2 regions of the Rossellomorea sp. GCM10028870 genome follow, and region 1 is predicted to be linked to the other one. Evidence: riboswitches for the same ligand, from Rfam matches in the RefSeq annotation. Region 1 holds a riboswitch; the other holds the start of a gene.
What was found. Region 1 has a riboswitch for S-adenosylmethionine ahead of ACFQWC_RS06885 (methionine biosynthesis PLP-dependent protein). Riboswitches for the same ligand answer to the same signal wherever they lie in the genome.
Positions count from the first base shown of each region.

Region 1 (7,872 bases):
TCAAACCAACAGGCAGGATTCATTTAGGGAATTATATTGGCGCCATTAAACCGGCATTACGATTGGCAGAGAATCAATCCTACAACACCGCTTATTTTGTTGCGGATTATCATGGGTTAACGAAGATACATGATCAGCATGAAATGAAAGAACTATCTTATGGAGTGGCGGCAGCTTGGTTAGCATTAGGGTTGGATCCTGATCGAGCGATTTTTTACCGTCAATCTGATGTACCTGAGATTTTTGAATTAAGCTGGATCCTCGCTTGCTTTGCACCGAAAGGATTAATGAACCGGGCCCATGCATATAAATCAATAGTTGAAGATAATCAAAAAAGGGGCAGAGAAGTAGATGCAGGGGTCAACATGGGCTTATTCACCTACCCGATATTGATGGCGGCGGATATCCTTCTATTCCAAACGGAACTGGTTCCTGTCGGTAAAGATCAAATTCAGCATGTCGAAATTGCAAGGGACATTGCAGAAAACTTTAATAAGCAATATGGCGAAACATTTGTTCTTCCCGATTATGTGATACAGGAAGAAACATCTGTTCTACCGGGACTTGATGGACGAAAAATGAGTAAAAGCTATAACAATACCATCCCATTATTTGAAGAATCAAAAAAGCTTCAAAAACTAATCAATAAAATCAAAACAGATTCTTCACCCCCTGAGGAGCCTAAGGATCCTGAATCGTCCGTCATATTTTCGCTTTATAAGGAATTTGCAACATCCGATCAAGTTGAAGAAATGAGAAGGAGATTTCAAGGCGGAATAGGGTGGGGAGAAGCGAAAAAAGAGCTATTCCAAGTCATGAATTCATTTATCGAGGAACCTCGATCCAAATATGAAGAACTAATAGCCAACCCCAAGAGGCTGGATGCCATTTTAAAAGAAGGAGCCGATAAAGCAAGAGAAAAGACGATTCCATTTATGAAAGAAATTAAAAGGAAAATGGGTATCTTTCATTAAATAAAATGAATCGCTCTATTTTTTGAATTCAGCCATTCATCTGGAGTTGATTGGAGGGAATGTGCGGACCTCTGCAAGAATATAGAAGCAGACGAAAAACGGCTCAAAAAGTTGCGTCACTATGTATGCTTCATTTTCGGATAATTCATAATTCTCATTGACATTTGTTCTTCTTTGTTATAAGTTATGGGAAAGTTATTTTTCACAAAATCATATAGTTTCTTATCAAGAGAGGTAGAGGGACTGGCCCGAAGACACCTCAGCAACCAGCCACAGTTTTAGGTATGGTGCTAATTCCAGCAAGTTGATGTCAACTTGGACGATAAGAGGGAGAACGAACGTACAAAACCTTCTTATTTTCATTAAGAAGGTTTTTTTGTTTTTTCCCTTTTCGTTTACAGGGAAAGAAAAGGAGAGAAGAATATTGAAAAAACATATTGATACTTTGCTTGTCCAGGCGGGAAACCGGAAAGATCCTGCAACGGGTGCTGTGAGCCTACCCATTCATTTATCGACTGCTTATGAACATAAGGGGATTGGGCAATCGACAGGCTATGATTACACAAGAACAGGAAATCCAACCCGCGCAACCTTAGAAGACACCCTCACTCAATTGGAAGAAGGGCACAGAGGGTTTGCCTTCAGCTCGGGGATGGCAGCGATTCAGGCAATCCTTAGCTTATTTTCCAGCGGGGATGAATTGATTGTTTCGAAAGACCTATACGGCGGGAGCTACCGTTTGTTCGTACAGTATGAAGCACAATATAGTATCAAATTTCATTTCGTCGATACAAGTGATGCCGGCTCCATAGAAGAACAAATTTCTAAGAGAACAAAGGCCATCTTTCTTGAAACGCCAACCAATCCATTAATGAATGAAGCAAGCATTTCTGAGGTTGCTGGAATCGCAAAGTGTAACGGGTTGCTTTTAATTGTCGATAATACCTTCTACACACCTGTTCTTCAAAAGCCACTCACTGAAGGAGCAGACATAGTTATTCACAGCGCCACGAAATACTTAGGGGGCCATAATGACGTGCTGGCAGGTGTTGTGGTTGTAAACACAGAGGAGCTGGCGGGAAAAATCTGCACCATTCAAAATTCCATCGGCGCGGTTCTCTCACCATTTGATTGTTGGCTTTTATTAAGAGGGATGAAAACCCTTAGTCTCCGAATGGCTCAACATGAAAAAAACGCAAGAAAACTAGCAAAATATCTTGAAGGGCACGAATGTGTAACGGACGTTTTATATCCGGGAAAAGGCGGCATGCTTTCCTTTCGAATCGCAAAGGAAGAATGGGTGGATCCCTTTCTCAAACACTTAAAAGTTATTACGTTTGCTGAAAGTTTAGGAGGGGTTGAAAGCTTTATCACCTACCCCGCAACCCAAACACATGCAGACATTCCCGAAGAAGAAAGAAATAGGTTGGGTATCTGCAACAGGCTCCTGCGGTTCTCTGTAGGAATTGAATTTATTGATGACCTGATTGAAGACCTGGAGAATGTATTTCAACAATTGGAAAAAGAGGTGCTTACGTATGAGTAAAAAACCATTTTCACTTCAGACGTCACTCATTCATTCTCACGGATTTGATAAAGAAACAGGAGCGGTCTCTACACCGTTACATCATGCTACAACCTTTCACCAACAGGATTTTGATCAATATGGAACATATGACTACAGCCGTTCGGGAAATCCGACGAGGGAAACTGTTGAAGAAACGATAGCGGAATTGGAAGGTGGAGTAAGAGGCTTTGCCTTTTCATCAGGGATGGCGGCAATCTCCACAAGCTTTTTATTATTATCGAGTGGCGACCACGTTCTAGTATCAGAAGAAGTGTACGGTGGGACATACAGAATGATTACAGAGGTCCTCACTAAATTTGGGATTGAATATTCATTTGTGAACATGAAGGATCTTCATGAAGTGGCTTGTTCAATTAAACACAATACGAAAGTGATTTATATGGAGACACCTTCCAATCCGCTTCTGAACATCACCGATATTGAAGGAGTCGTGAAGCTTGCCAAGGCGAATGGATGTTTAACGTTTCTGGATAATACCTTCATGACTCCCCTGCTGCAAAGACCGATCAGCTTAGGTGTTGATGTTGTTCTTCACAGTGCCACTAAGTTTCTTGCCGGACATAGTGACGTCTTGGCGGGGCTCGCGGTAACGGGAAATGAAGAGATTGCCAGGAAGCTTGCTTTCTTGCAGAATTCTTTCGGTGCGGTCCTCGGTGTCCAGGATTGCTGGTTGCTCTTAAGAGGGCTGAAAACACTGCATGTACGATTGAAGGAATCATCAGAATCCGCTTATAAGATTGCGAGCTTCTTAGAAAAGAGAAAGGAAGTAGAAGAAGTGTATTATCCAGGCTTGAGCTATCATCCCGGTCGTGAAATTCAAGTCCGACAAGCAGAGGGTCCTGGAGCGGTTCTTTCCTTCCGGTTAAAGGGTGCAGAGGAAGTGAAGCAACTCATACAAAATGTAAACATTCCCGTATTCGCCGTAAGTTTAGGAGCTGTTGAATCAATTCTATCCTATCCATCAAGGATGTCACATGCTTCTATGCCGAAAGCTGAACGGGAAAGGAGAGGGATTACTGATGGTTTATTACGATTATCAGTAGGACTTGAAAACGTGGATGAATTGATTAACGATCTTCATAAAGGTTTAGATAGTATTCAAAAGACCAACCGAAACAACGTTATAAATTTATAAAAAGGAGGGAATGTCATGAAGCCGTTGCTAGAAGCACTGAAAGAGAGAATCTTGATTGCAGATGGGGCCATTGGAACGTTGTTGTATTCATATGGAGTGGACAGATGCTTTGAAGAATTGAATCTTTCCCACCCAAATGAAGTGTTGAAAGTCCATAAGGAGTATATTGATGCAGGAGCAGATATCATTCAGACCAATACGTATGGAGCCAATTATCAAAAGCTTTCCAGATACGGATTGGAGGATTCGGTTAAGGAAATAAATACAGCTGCAGTGCGTCTAGCAAGAAAAGCCGCTGGTGTTAACACCTATATTCTGGGGACCATCGGGGGAATCAGGGGCATTAAACAAAATGTGTCGCTGGAAGAAATCAAAAGAAGCTTTCGGGAACAGCTTTACTGTTTATTATTAGAAGGTGTAGATGGCATCTTGCTTGAGACCTATTATGATTTCGAGGAATTAACCACGGTTTTAAACATTGTCAAACGTGAAACGGACATTCCTGTCATTGCTCAAGTTTCTCTACATGAAACAGGAGTTCTTCAAAATGGAATGGAGATAAAAGACGCACTTCAGCAATTAGAATTATTAGGGGCCGATGTTGTCGGTATCAATTGCCGCATGGGGCCATTTCATATGGTGAACTCATTAGAGGAAGTTCCATTACCTAAAAGGGCATTTCTTTCCGTCTATCCAAACGCCAGTCTGCCAAACTATGAAGAAGGTCGATTCTATTACTCTGCTGAGCCTGATTACTTTGGGGATATAAGCAATGAGTTGCGACTGCAAGGTGCAAGAATCATTGGAGGCTGCTGTGGAACCACACCTGATCACATTCGTTCTGTAGCAAGCAGATTAAAAAGCCGTGAGCCTGTTAAAGAGAAAGTGGTGAAAGCAAAAAAGGTTGTTCAGTTATCATCACCTTCAATCAGGGGAAACTTGCTGCATGAGCATGTAAGAGAAAAGAAAACACTCATTGTTGAACTCGATCCACCTAAACATCTCGACACAAAGCTGTTCTTCCAAGGGGCTGAGGCATTAAAGAAAGCTGGAATTGACGCACTCACGCTTGCTGATAATCCGTTAGCATCTCCTCGTATTAGTAATGACGCCATTGGGAGTCTGGTCAGGTCCAAATTTGATCTTACACCTTTAGTTCACATCACTTGCAGGGACCGTAACCTGATAGGACTTCAATCCCATCTTATGGGATTGCACACGTTGGGCATTCACAATATTTTAGCGATTACGGGTGACCCGGCGAAGATTGGAGACTTTCCTGGGGCAGCATCCGTTTATGATTTATCTTCCCTTGAACTTATTGAACTCATCAAACAAAACAATGAGGGGATATCCTTTTCCGGTAAGTCACTCCGGGAACGTACTCAATTTTCAGTAGGAGCGGCCTTTAATCCAAATTTCCGTCATTTAGACGCTTCTGTAAAAAGGCTTGAAAAGAAAAAGAAAGCCGGAGCTGACTATTTCATTTCTCAACCGATCTTTGGGAAAGAACAGCTGATTCAAGTACATGAAGCTACGAAGCATTTAGATGTTCCGATCTTTATCGGAATCATGCCATTAATCAGTTCGAGAAATGCTGAGTTTCTCCATCATGAAGTACCGGGAATCAATGTTCCAGAAGAAACAAGAAAAAGAATGAAGGAAGCGGGAAGTGATCCTGTAGTTGCAAGAGCAGTTGGAATGGATATTGCAAAAGACTTACTTGATACAGCAATAGATCTTTTTAATGGGATTTATCTTATCACGCCTTTTGTCAGGTACGATATGAGCATTGAACTGATTCATCATATACAAGAGAAAACCAGCACAGAAAGAGAGGTTCCCTATGGCCATCACTTTGTTTGAAGAACAGCTTAGGAAAAAAATACTCGTACTCGATGGAGCAATGGGAACGATGCTTCAACAAGCGAATTTATCCCCAGAGGATTTTGGTGGAGAAGAGCTTGAAGGATGTAATGAAAATCTGGTTTTAACAGCGCCGGAGGTCATCTATCAGATTCACCTGGAATATTTGAAAGCAGGGGCTGATGTGATTGAAACGAATACGTTTGGGGCAACCCCCATTGTGTTGGACGAATATGATATAGGATCTAAAGCATACGAAATCAATAAAGTAGCAGCTGAAATCGCCAAAAAAGCAGTAGAAGATGTCTCAACTTCCGAGTGGCCCAGGTTTGTTGCAGGATCTCTCGGTCCCACTACCAAAACCTTATCTGTTACAGGAGGGGTAAGCTTCGATGACTTAGTAGACAACTACCGGGTTCAAGCAGAAGGTCTTCTCGATGGAGGAGTCGATGTCCTGTTACTTGAAACGAGTCAGGATGCGTTAAATGTAAAAGCAGCAAACCTCGGAATTCGAACTGCTTTTGAATCAAGAGGGAAAGTGATCCCCATTTTGTTATCCGGAACCATTGAGCCTATGGGCACTACACTCGCCGGCCAGAACATCGAAGCATTTTATTTATCCCTTGAACATTTAAACCCTTTGGTAGTTGGTCTAAACTGCGCAACAGGACCTGAATTTATGCGTGACCATATCCGTTCCTTATCAAGCTTAGCCACTACCTATGTAAGCTGTTATCCGAATGCAGGACTTCCTGATGAAGAAGGAAATTACAATGAGACGGCTGATTCACTCAGTATAAAGATGAAAGGTTTTGCTGAGAAAGGCTGGGTGAATCTTGTTGGAGGGTGCTGTGGAACGACACCGGAGCATATTCGTGCCCTTTCAAATGTGGTAAAGGGATTACCTCCTCGTAAACCCAATGAGTCTCACCCTCATGCGGTGTCGGGAATTGAAGCGTTCGTCTATGAGGATGCAGACAGAAGACCGATTCTGGTCGGAGAGCGGACGAATGTCATCGGTTCACGTAAATTTAAACGATTGATTGCAGAAAATAAGATAGAAGAAGCGTCAGAGATTGCGAGAGCACAAGTGAAAAATGGAGCTCAGGTGATCGATATCTGCCTTGCAGATCCCGATCGTGAAGAAGTAGATGATATGAATGTATTTATCCAGGAGGTTGTGAAAAAAGTAAAAGTTCCACTTGTCATTGATTCAACGGATGAGAAAGTGCTAGAGACCGCTTTAAAATATTCTCAAGGGAAAGTAATCATTAACTCGATTAATCTTGAAGACGGAGAGGAGCGGTTTGAGAAGATTACAAAGCTGATGAAGGAATACGGAGCGGCGGTTGTAGTAGGGACGATTGATGAAAAAGGAATGGGTGTATCAGTCGCACGTAAGGTAGACATTGCCCTTCGTTCACATAAACTGTTAACAGAGAAATATGGGGTTGCCTCAGAAGACATCATCTTTGACCCTCTCGTATTCCCTGTGGGAACAGGGGATCAGCAATATATCGGTTCAGCCAATGCCACCGTTGAAGGGATAAGACGGATTAAGGAAGCCTTACCTGAATGCCCTCATATCTTAGGGGTTAGTAATGTTTCTTTTGGACTGCCTCCTGTCGGAAGAGAAGTCCTCAATGCTGTGTATCTTTATCACTGTACAAAAGCGGGCCTTGATTATGCCATAGTCAATACGGAAAAACTAGAGCGCTTTGCCTCTATTCCTGAAGAAGAAGTTCGAATGGCGGAGAAACTCTTATTTGAAACGACGGATGAAACCCTGGCTGAATTTACAGCATTTTATAGAGGGAAAAAGAAAGAAGTAAAGGTACCCGTCAATACTATGAATCTAGAGGAGAGACTGGCTCATTATGTGGTGGAAGGGACGAAGGAGGGACTGATTGCCGATTTAAATATCGCCTTGGAGAAATATGATGCTCCCCTGGATATCATCAATGGCCCCCTTATGGCCGGAATGAGTGAAGTCGGAAGATTATTTAATGATAACCAGCTGATTGTAGCGGAGGTATTACAGAGTGCCGAAGTCATGAAAGCATCCGTTGCTCATTTGGAACCACATATGGAACAAACGGAAAGTTCATCTTCGAAAGGCAAAGTGATCTTAGCTACGGTTAAGGGGGATGTTCATGATATCGGTAAGAATCTCGTTGATATTATTCTCAGTAATAATGGATATAAAGTGATTGATTTAGGCATTAAAGTGACCCCTCAGGAACTGATAGAAGTTATACGGGAAGAAAAGCCGGATATCGTAGGTTTGTCCGGGCTCCTTGTGAAGTCTG
Region 1 is NZ_JBHTGN010000001.1:1,310,462-1,318,333, reverse strand. It holds gene ACFQWC_RS06890 (tryptophan--tRNA ligase) at 1-974, shown strand, start outside; SAM riboswitch class I at 1,194-1,303, shown strand; gene ACFQWC_RS06885 (methionine biosynthesis PLP-dependent protein) at 1,399-2,520, shown strand; gene metC (cystathionine beta-lyase) at 2,513-3,697, shown strand; gene ACFQWC_RS06875 (bifunctional homocysteine S-methyltransferase/methylenetetrahydrofolate reductase) at 3,713-5,563, shown strand; gene metH (methionine synthase) at 5,544-7,872, shown strand, end outside.

Region 2 (7,872 bases), on a different contig from region 1:
CTTCCACAAGATGGGAAAGGGCTTTGGCTCGCCCTTCTTTTTGCCTTTTATGGATTTGGAGGAATTGAAGTGATGGGTTTAATGGCTCAGGAGCTCAAGGATCCCAAGGAGGCACCAAAGTCCGGGAATATCATGCTTCTCATTTTAACGATCCTTTATCTTTTATCCTTTTATCTCGTATTAAAGCTCGTTCCTCTCGGCAGGATTGATTCGAATGAAAGTCCATTTCTTACGGCCCTTAAACAATATGACCTTCCCTGGGTCCCGCATGTATTCAATGCCATTCTGATTATTGCCGGGTTCTCCACCATGGTCGCTTCTTTGTACGCGGTCACGACGATGCTCGTGGCATTGGCAGAAGAAGGAGATGCTCCGAAGGTTTTCGCCAAAAAAGGGAAAATGAAGGTTCCCCTGCCTGCTTTCGGACTCACCACCCTGGTTGTCGCTCTTTCGATTGTGATTGCCATGCTCCTGCCGGATAAACTATTCGAGTATGTCACTACAGCGGCGGGGCTCATGCTCCTTTACACATGGATATTCATTCTCGCTTCCTTTCACAAGCTGATGAGCAAAACCGGTTGGGACCGCATCCAAACACTCTTTGCTCTCACTCTCATTTTATTGGCCATCAGCGGTACACTACTTGATCATGTGAGTCGCATAGGGTTCTTTGTAAGCATCGGATTCATCATGGTGATTGCGATAGCGACATTCATAAAAGGAAAAAGAGCTAAAGCCGGAACGCTTTAACTCTTGATTTTCTTTTGGCTTAAAAATGGACATTTCGAAAGTGAAGAATCGTCGTCACTAAGATAATATTGTTTCCATTCGTAGTTATCTTCCTGCCCATACCATTTCAGGCTTGGATGCGGCTCTGCCTCATCATATTCAATAAGACGCTTCCGAATGACTTTCTTTAATTTCTGTCCGAATGCAGTGGAAGAGTTAATTTCATCAAACACCCATCGGGGCTGGAAGGCTACAAGAAAGTAGGGAAAGTGACGGCTTTTCCTTACGATGTGAGCCGGTGTTGCACAGAAGGCAAAATACGGTTCACCCTCAAAACAAAACTCCCATGTATGATGATGGGGATCCTTTGCTATACCGTCCGGCCAAGGTGTTTCATCTAATTCATGTATCCTATTTAATAGAGTCCAGAATATATGTTGATACGAATCAATGGAATGGCTGTCTTCCCCTATTCCTTCTGAATTAAAAAACACGACAAGAGATGCGTAAGTCCCTGTATCCCTTGAGATTTTTCCATATTGTTTGAGCAAGCCCGCCAGCTCTTCAGATGCCGCTTCATTCCTCGGATCATCTGCAAAGCCGAAACGTAATGTATCTGACTGAAAGCCTTGTTTTCCAGGCACACATGGATAGGGATGATGTTCGTCGGACATCACAGCCGAGAAATGATTATAGGCTGATTGCTGCCAGTTTGTAAGTTCATCCATGTGTTGATCGATCCAACTTTTCGAACGTAACATATAGCCGATCCCTCCTAAAGATTACACATTTATCCTATTAGGAGGGAGCCTTATGGGTGTCTGTCTAGCCGAACAATAAACGGCAGGCGTTCACACCAAAATAAATACCGAATCCCATCAAGATGAATCCGGAAATGATGGAGATCAATCGCAGGATCCGGGGACTGACCAGCTTTCTCGCACCCGTCGCAACACTTGCCATCGTCAGGTCCCAAAGTGTGATCCCGAGAAATATCCCCATGCTATACAGAAATAGTTGCCCCGCTTCATAAGAGCTTGAAGTCTGAGCCAGAATAGAACCATAGATTCCTAGCCAGAATAAAATACTTAATGGATTTGAAATTGCCATAAAAAAGCCTGTACGAAACGCTTTCCCTTTCGTTTCGTATAGATCACCACTTGAGGATGAGGTGAGGGAACCCGACTTTAAGATGCTTTCAATCCCAGTATACGTCAGGACAAAAAAACCAAAGGCCCATAAAAATAATTTTATCAACGGGGTATCAACGAATTGAGCCAGTCCAAAATAAATGAGGAGCATAAATACTCCGTCCGCCACCATGCCGCCTACTCCCACAAGCCAGGCGTGGAAGAACCCGAAGCGAATCCCCTTGTCCAATTGAGCGGCATTAATCGGTCCCATGGGTGCAGACAGAGATAATCCCAAAACGATATAACTCAGAAATATACTCATTCTAAGACCACCTTCAAAATGACTTCTTCCTATTGTATTCGGACAGGCCGGTGAGTATTAAACCATTCTGGGGTGAAGAAATACATAATTGACAAATATGTGGTTATTCTAATCAACGATGTCACTTAAATAGGAGGAAAACACTCATGCAAAATCAACCTAATATGCCGCCTCAACCGGGAACTCAAATGCCACCCAATATGATGAATAACCAAAGTAAAGATCATGGTGGCCATGAACTATTTGATGCCCACGAAATTATTGCCGGGATCATCAGCATGCTGGATCAGTATCAAATGTATGATCAACACATCCAGGATCCTGAACTTAAGGATATTCTAAAGAGGCAGTCAACTTTCGTGACGACTATGTATAATACGATTGTGGGAAGCTTTTCTACAGGGCATGACCCTGCTGTACCAACCCAACAATACAAAATGACCCAATCCCACGCCACTACTTATGGGGTAAAACCAGGAACACCCAAAAAACCAAACCAATCCGTCAATGAGCTTTCAGATAAAGGCTTGTCTGCTTATATGCTTGGACAAACGAAATCTCTGGCCACCCTGCTTGCCATGACGGCTCTTGAAATGACAAATCCCGTATTACGCCGCGTTGTGGCAGACAGTGTACCGAACTTCATTGAAATGAGTTATGAGATTTTCCTCTATCAAAACAAGCATGGCTATTATCAGGTTCCTCAGCTAAATGAACAGGATATGACGCTTATGCTGCAAAGCTATACGACAGTTCCACAGCAGACCCCCCCTCAATAAGCTGCTATTTACGCCTGCGCCTTCTTTGGATGCAGGCTTTTTTATGTCCCGGCTCGTCTGATGAACCGACTTTTTCACATGTACATAGACTAAGAAAGAAAGTGAAATTGGGAGGTGTTTGAGTTGGTACACACAGTAAAGACAGGAGAAACACTTAGTCAGATATCAAGGGACTACCGGACTCCCTTGGCCGTCATCCTTAATGCTAACCCAGGTATTGACCCAGATAATATTTATCCCGGACAAACGATCACCATACCGGGGATTCCTGACGCTACTGCGAATCCCTACCGTATTCAAGTCTCTGTTAACAACCGCTGGCTGCGTTTATTCAAAGACGGCATCCAAATCAAGCAGTACCCCATTGCAGTGGGTAGAGTACTCTTCGAAACCCCAATTGGGGAATTCATCATCATTAATAAAGCACCGAATCCCGGTGGCCCCTTTGGAACGATGTGGATGAGTTTATCAAAAGAGAGTTATGGGATCCATGGGACAAATGACCCCAGTTCCATTGGGAATGCCGTGTCCAGAGGGTGTATACGCATGTATAATAAAGACGTTGAGGAGTTGGCAGGCCTCATTCCGATCGGTACACCTGTGTTGATCAGTCCATAGAAGAAGTGTATAGGGATGCCTATACACTTCTCCATTTGGGAAGTGGTGACAGTCAGATGGCATCACCACTCTTTCCTTTATAAGACAGCTCTCTTTGTTTCTATATAATCCAGTCCAAAGTGCATATGAAGGACTCTGGCCGCCTTTTCCACATCCCTTTTTTCCACAAGAGCACTTAATCCTACTGAAGATTCCCATATAGACACCTTTGAAATATGGTAGTCATGAAAAACGTTGGTAACCTTCTCTTTCACCTCATGGGATGAGTTGATGCGTCCAATCACAGATACTTTAGATAGATCTTCTCTTTGTTCTATATGGGAGTAGGCCTGATTATATTGTTCGACGATTCTCTTTACTGCTTGAAAATCCTGTTCTTTAACGATGAGGACAAGGTTTTCCCCGTACTTTACTATTTCTGTCTCGATATGGTGTGAATCGAGATCATAAAGAATCAATGACTCTCCTCCCTGGCAATCAAATATTGTGAGAACAGAGATGTCTTCCTGATGGGCCACTCCGACTATTGAAGCATTTCTATGAGTTTTCCCACTGATCAAGGTTCCACGCCCCTCATTCAAACTGGAACAAACAACAAGCGGCACGTGATGTTCCCTCGCATGTTTGATGGCTCTTGGATGCAGGACACCCGCTCCCATGGTGGCTAAGCGCAGCATCTCCTCATAGGAGAGGGTATCAATTTTCGATGCCCGGGGAACGACCCGGGGATCCGATGTATACACACCATCCACATCTGTATAGATATCACATCTGACGGCTTTTAACGCCGATGCAAGAGCAGCTGCCGTCGTATCCGAACCGCCCCTCCCTAATGTGGTCACCTCTCCTCCTTTCGTAATCCCTTGAAAGCCGGCTACTACGACGATTCGTCCGTCTGATAACTCCGATTTGATCCGATGCGTATCGATTGAGGTAATCTTCGCATTTCCGAATACTCCGTCGGTTCGGATCCCCGCCTGCCTGCCTGTCAGCGACACTGCTTCTACTCCTTGATGTTCGAGGGCCATCGTCAAAAGGGCAATCGTCACCTGCTCCCCAGTGCTTAAGAGCATATCCATTTCTCTCTTGCTTGGCTCTGTGGAAAGTTCCCCTGCCAATTTCACGAGGGTATCAGTCGTTTTATTCATAGCTGAAACCACTACGACAACGTCATGCCCCTTTTCTTTTTCTTTCAAGACATTGAAGACCATCCGTTTGATTCGATCTGTAGAACCAACAGAGGTTCCACCAAACTTTTGAACAATAATACTCAAGTGATCCCCCTACTTTCTATCAGACCTTTTTTTGAAGCTATTTTTCACTAATGGCTGCTTTCCGCTCCTGGTGCTCGCTTCCCTCGGGAGTCAAGCATCTGCCGCTCCAATCAACATCGTGATAAACATTTCCTTTAAACAACGATCGATATGATACTTGGTTAATACTTTTTTTATGAAACGGCGACGCCAGTTTTCACCTCATTTTCCAACGGAATTTCTTTTAGAATAGAAACGGCTTGAATATCGTCATGTGTCCTTAGAAGAGTTTGAAGTGTGTCTTTGCTACCTTCAACAAAAACATACAAGTAATCGTCCAGCTGAATGCGATCCTTTAATGTAAACGATGGGATCCAGCTTTGATAATCTTCATTTTCACGGATCCTCAGAACCCATTGGTGGCTGCTCTCTTGATGAACTTCCCCGGTGCTCACTGTGCTTTGGGCAGAGTCCGTATACTTCCGTTCTATCAATGAAAGAAAATCCTCTACCATGGCGCTTCCGGTAGGTAATTTACCGGCCCCGGGACCCAGCAGGGTGATCCTGCCTACAAGGCTGCCCTTTAGCGAGATGGCATTTTCCACATCCTCCACACCGTAAAACGGATGGGTGTCATGGACAAGGATTGGTTCGACTTCACCCGTGATATGATTTGAAGAATCCCGTTCAAGGGAACCTACATGCTTAAATCGCAATCGAAATGATTCCGCTGCTTGAAGCCATTCTGCAGTCAGGTGTGATATTCCTTTTCGTCTGATATCCTTCCAGTCCGGCTGCTTGCCAAATGCCGTTTGACTTAAAATGAGAAGTTTATAGAAAGCATCATAGCCTTCAATATCACTGGTCGGATCAGCTTCAGCATACCCCTTCTCCTGGGATTGCTTTAACGCTGTCTCAAAGGAGATTCCACGTTTTCTCATTTGCGATAAGATGAAATTGGACGTCCCATTCAGAATTCCTTGAACCCGTTCAATCTCATTCACCTTAAGAAGCTGCCTGATACTGCCGATCACGGGAATCCCCCCCGCTGTCGTCGCTTCGAAACCTATGGTTACCCCATTATTTCTCGCCTTTTCCAATAGATCCGGACCATATTTAGCAAACATGGCTTTATTTGCTGTGACAATATGAATTCCCTTCTCGATGGCTTTGGTTAAATACGTATGACCCGGTTCTTCACCTACGATTGCTTCAAAGATCACATGAAGATCCGGGATATCCAGAATTTCTTGAAAATCCGTTGTGACCTTAATGGACGAATCAATGTTTCGTTGTTTAACAGGATCCTTAATAAGGATGGCCCTTACCTTTACCTCTTTACCGAGGACTTCCCTTATTCTTTCCTGATGGGTATCAATGGCTTCACAGACTCCTTGCCCGACTGTTCCAAACCCCAGAAGTGCCACATTTATCGTTGACATGCTTCAGCCTCCTAAGTATCTTTTTTTCAATTTTTCACTTGCTTGATTCATTCCTTTGAAGATCCACCCTGAGAGACGAAGATAGCAATGTGGGAAAGAAAGAGGGTATACAGAAAAGCCCTCTTCTTTTTAAGAAGAGGGCTAAATAATCATGCTCCTCCCCTTATCTTCCAGATCCGTATAGATCTGTAGGAATTGGCACCTTTACAGTCTGATCCTGTAGGTTGCCGGGCTTCATCGGGCCTATCCCTCCGCCGCTCTTGATAAGAGATATATCGTTTCGTTTTGGTATTACTTGCTATTTGAGTATGAATTGGATTATATAGGGGATTCATTCCTTCGTCAATACCATTTTTGGTATTTTTAAAAAATTCTTTCTAATGTCAATGGGTAGGGTAATTCCTATTGGTTTACTTGAGATTCGACTCCATCTACGAGCCTATAAATCTAATTTGCAGAGAGACGTTTTAACATGATCTGGCAGGGAAAACTAATCCATATCCCTTTATTTGAAAGGAACCGAATCTATTATGCTGAAAAAAGTGCTTCCCTTATCCATCAGAAAATATCTGCTCATGTCAAAACGGCAACGAATGCGTGAGATCCGACTGAACATTTGGTATATGCCATTCTTTTATATTTGTTTTTCCATACTCCTTGTAGCACTCACCCTCTACTTAGATCTGTATGCAGACATTTCTCAGTATACACTCGATTTTTTAAGTATGGATGCATCTGTTACACGCATGCTTGTCAGCACACTCATCGGGGCCATCCTGACGCTCAGTGCTTTCACCTTGAATTCACTGCTTGTTGTACTCACGATGTTCAGTGGTCAATTTTCGCCAAGGATGCTCCTTGATTTCATTTCGGACAAACAAACGCAACATGCCCTCGGAATTTTCAATGGCAGCTTTGTATATGTACTGCTTCTCTTTCTTTTTATCGGAGATTCAAAGAAAGAATTGTTTGTTGCTGCCCCGACCATGACGATCGGACTTGCATTCCTTACTGCTGTCACTTTTATCTTTTTCATTAATCATGCGTCTACTTGGATGCAGGTACACAATATCACGTACAATATGAAGCAGGTTTCTGAGGTGATGATCAATCAAACGCTGAAACATGACTTAGAAGCCCACCGAACTAGAAACACCGGCGATATAATGGAGCACCATAAGGAGAATATCATTCATGTGAAGTCAAGAGAGTCGGGATATATACAGTTGATTGATTTTCATGGAATGATTGAAGCGGCAAAAAATGATCAACTTGTCATACAGCTCCACTATAAAGTCGGGGATTATGTTTTGGCGGGGAATGAATTGGTGAGCATTTGGGGACCTGAAACCAAGGATATTTCTACTAATCACTATCTCGACTTTATCGAAATGGGCCATAAGGAGACGGAAATTCAAGACCTGCAAATGGGAATTCATAAGCTTGCAGAAGTAGCAATCAAATCCCTTGGAAATGATGATCCTAAAACAGCCTCCAATACGATTGATCAAATGGCCGATCTGATGATAACAGTTGAAGATCACCTATCCTTCACCCCGTATTTAATCGATCAAGAAGGAAAAATACGAGTCATTC
Region 2 is NZ_JBHTGN010000003.1:200,536-208,407, forward strand. It holds gene ACFQWC_RS14955 (amino acid permease) at 1-750, shown strand, start outside; gene ACFQWC_RS14960 (YqcI/YcgG family protein) at 747-1,490, opposite strand; gene ACFQWC_RS14965 (LysE family transporter) at 1,555-2,184, opposite strand; gene ACFQWC_RS14970 (spore coat protein) at 2,331-2,963, shown strand; gene ACFQWC_RS14975 (L,D-transpeptidase family protein) at 3,087-3,581, shown strand; gene ACFQWC_RS14980 (aspartate kinase) at 3,659-4,855, opposite strand; gene ACFQWC_RS14985 (homoserine dehydrogenase) at 5,029-6,276, opposite strand; SAM riboswitch class I at 6,437-6,546, opposite strand; gene ACFQWC_RS14990 (DUF2254 domain-containing protein) at 6,807-7,872, shown strand, end outside.
Region 2: linked by a shared signal. The riboswitch ahead of ACFQWC_RS14985 (homoserine dehydrogenase) and the one ahead of ACFQWC_RS06885 (methionine biosynthesis PLP-dependent protein) in region 1 are both predicted to bind S-adenosylmethionine.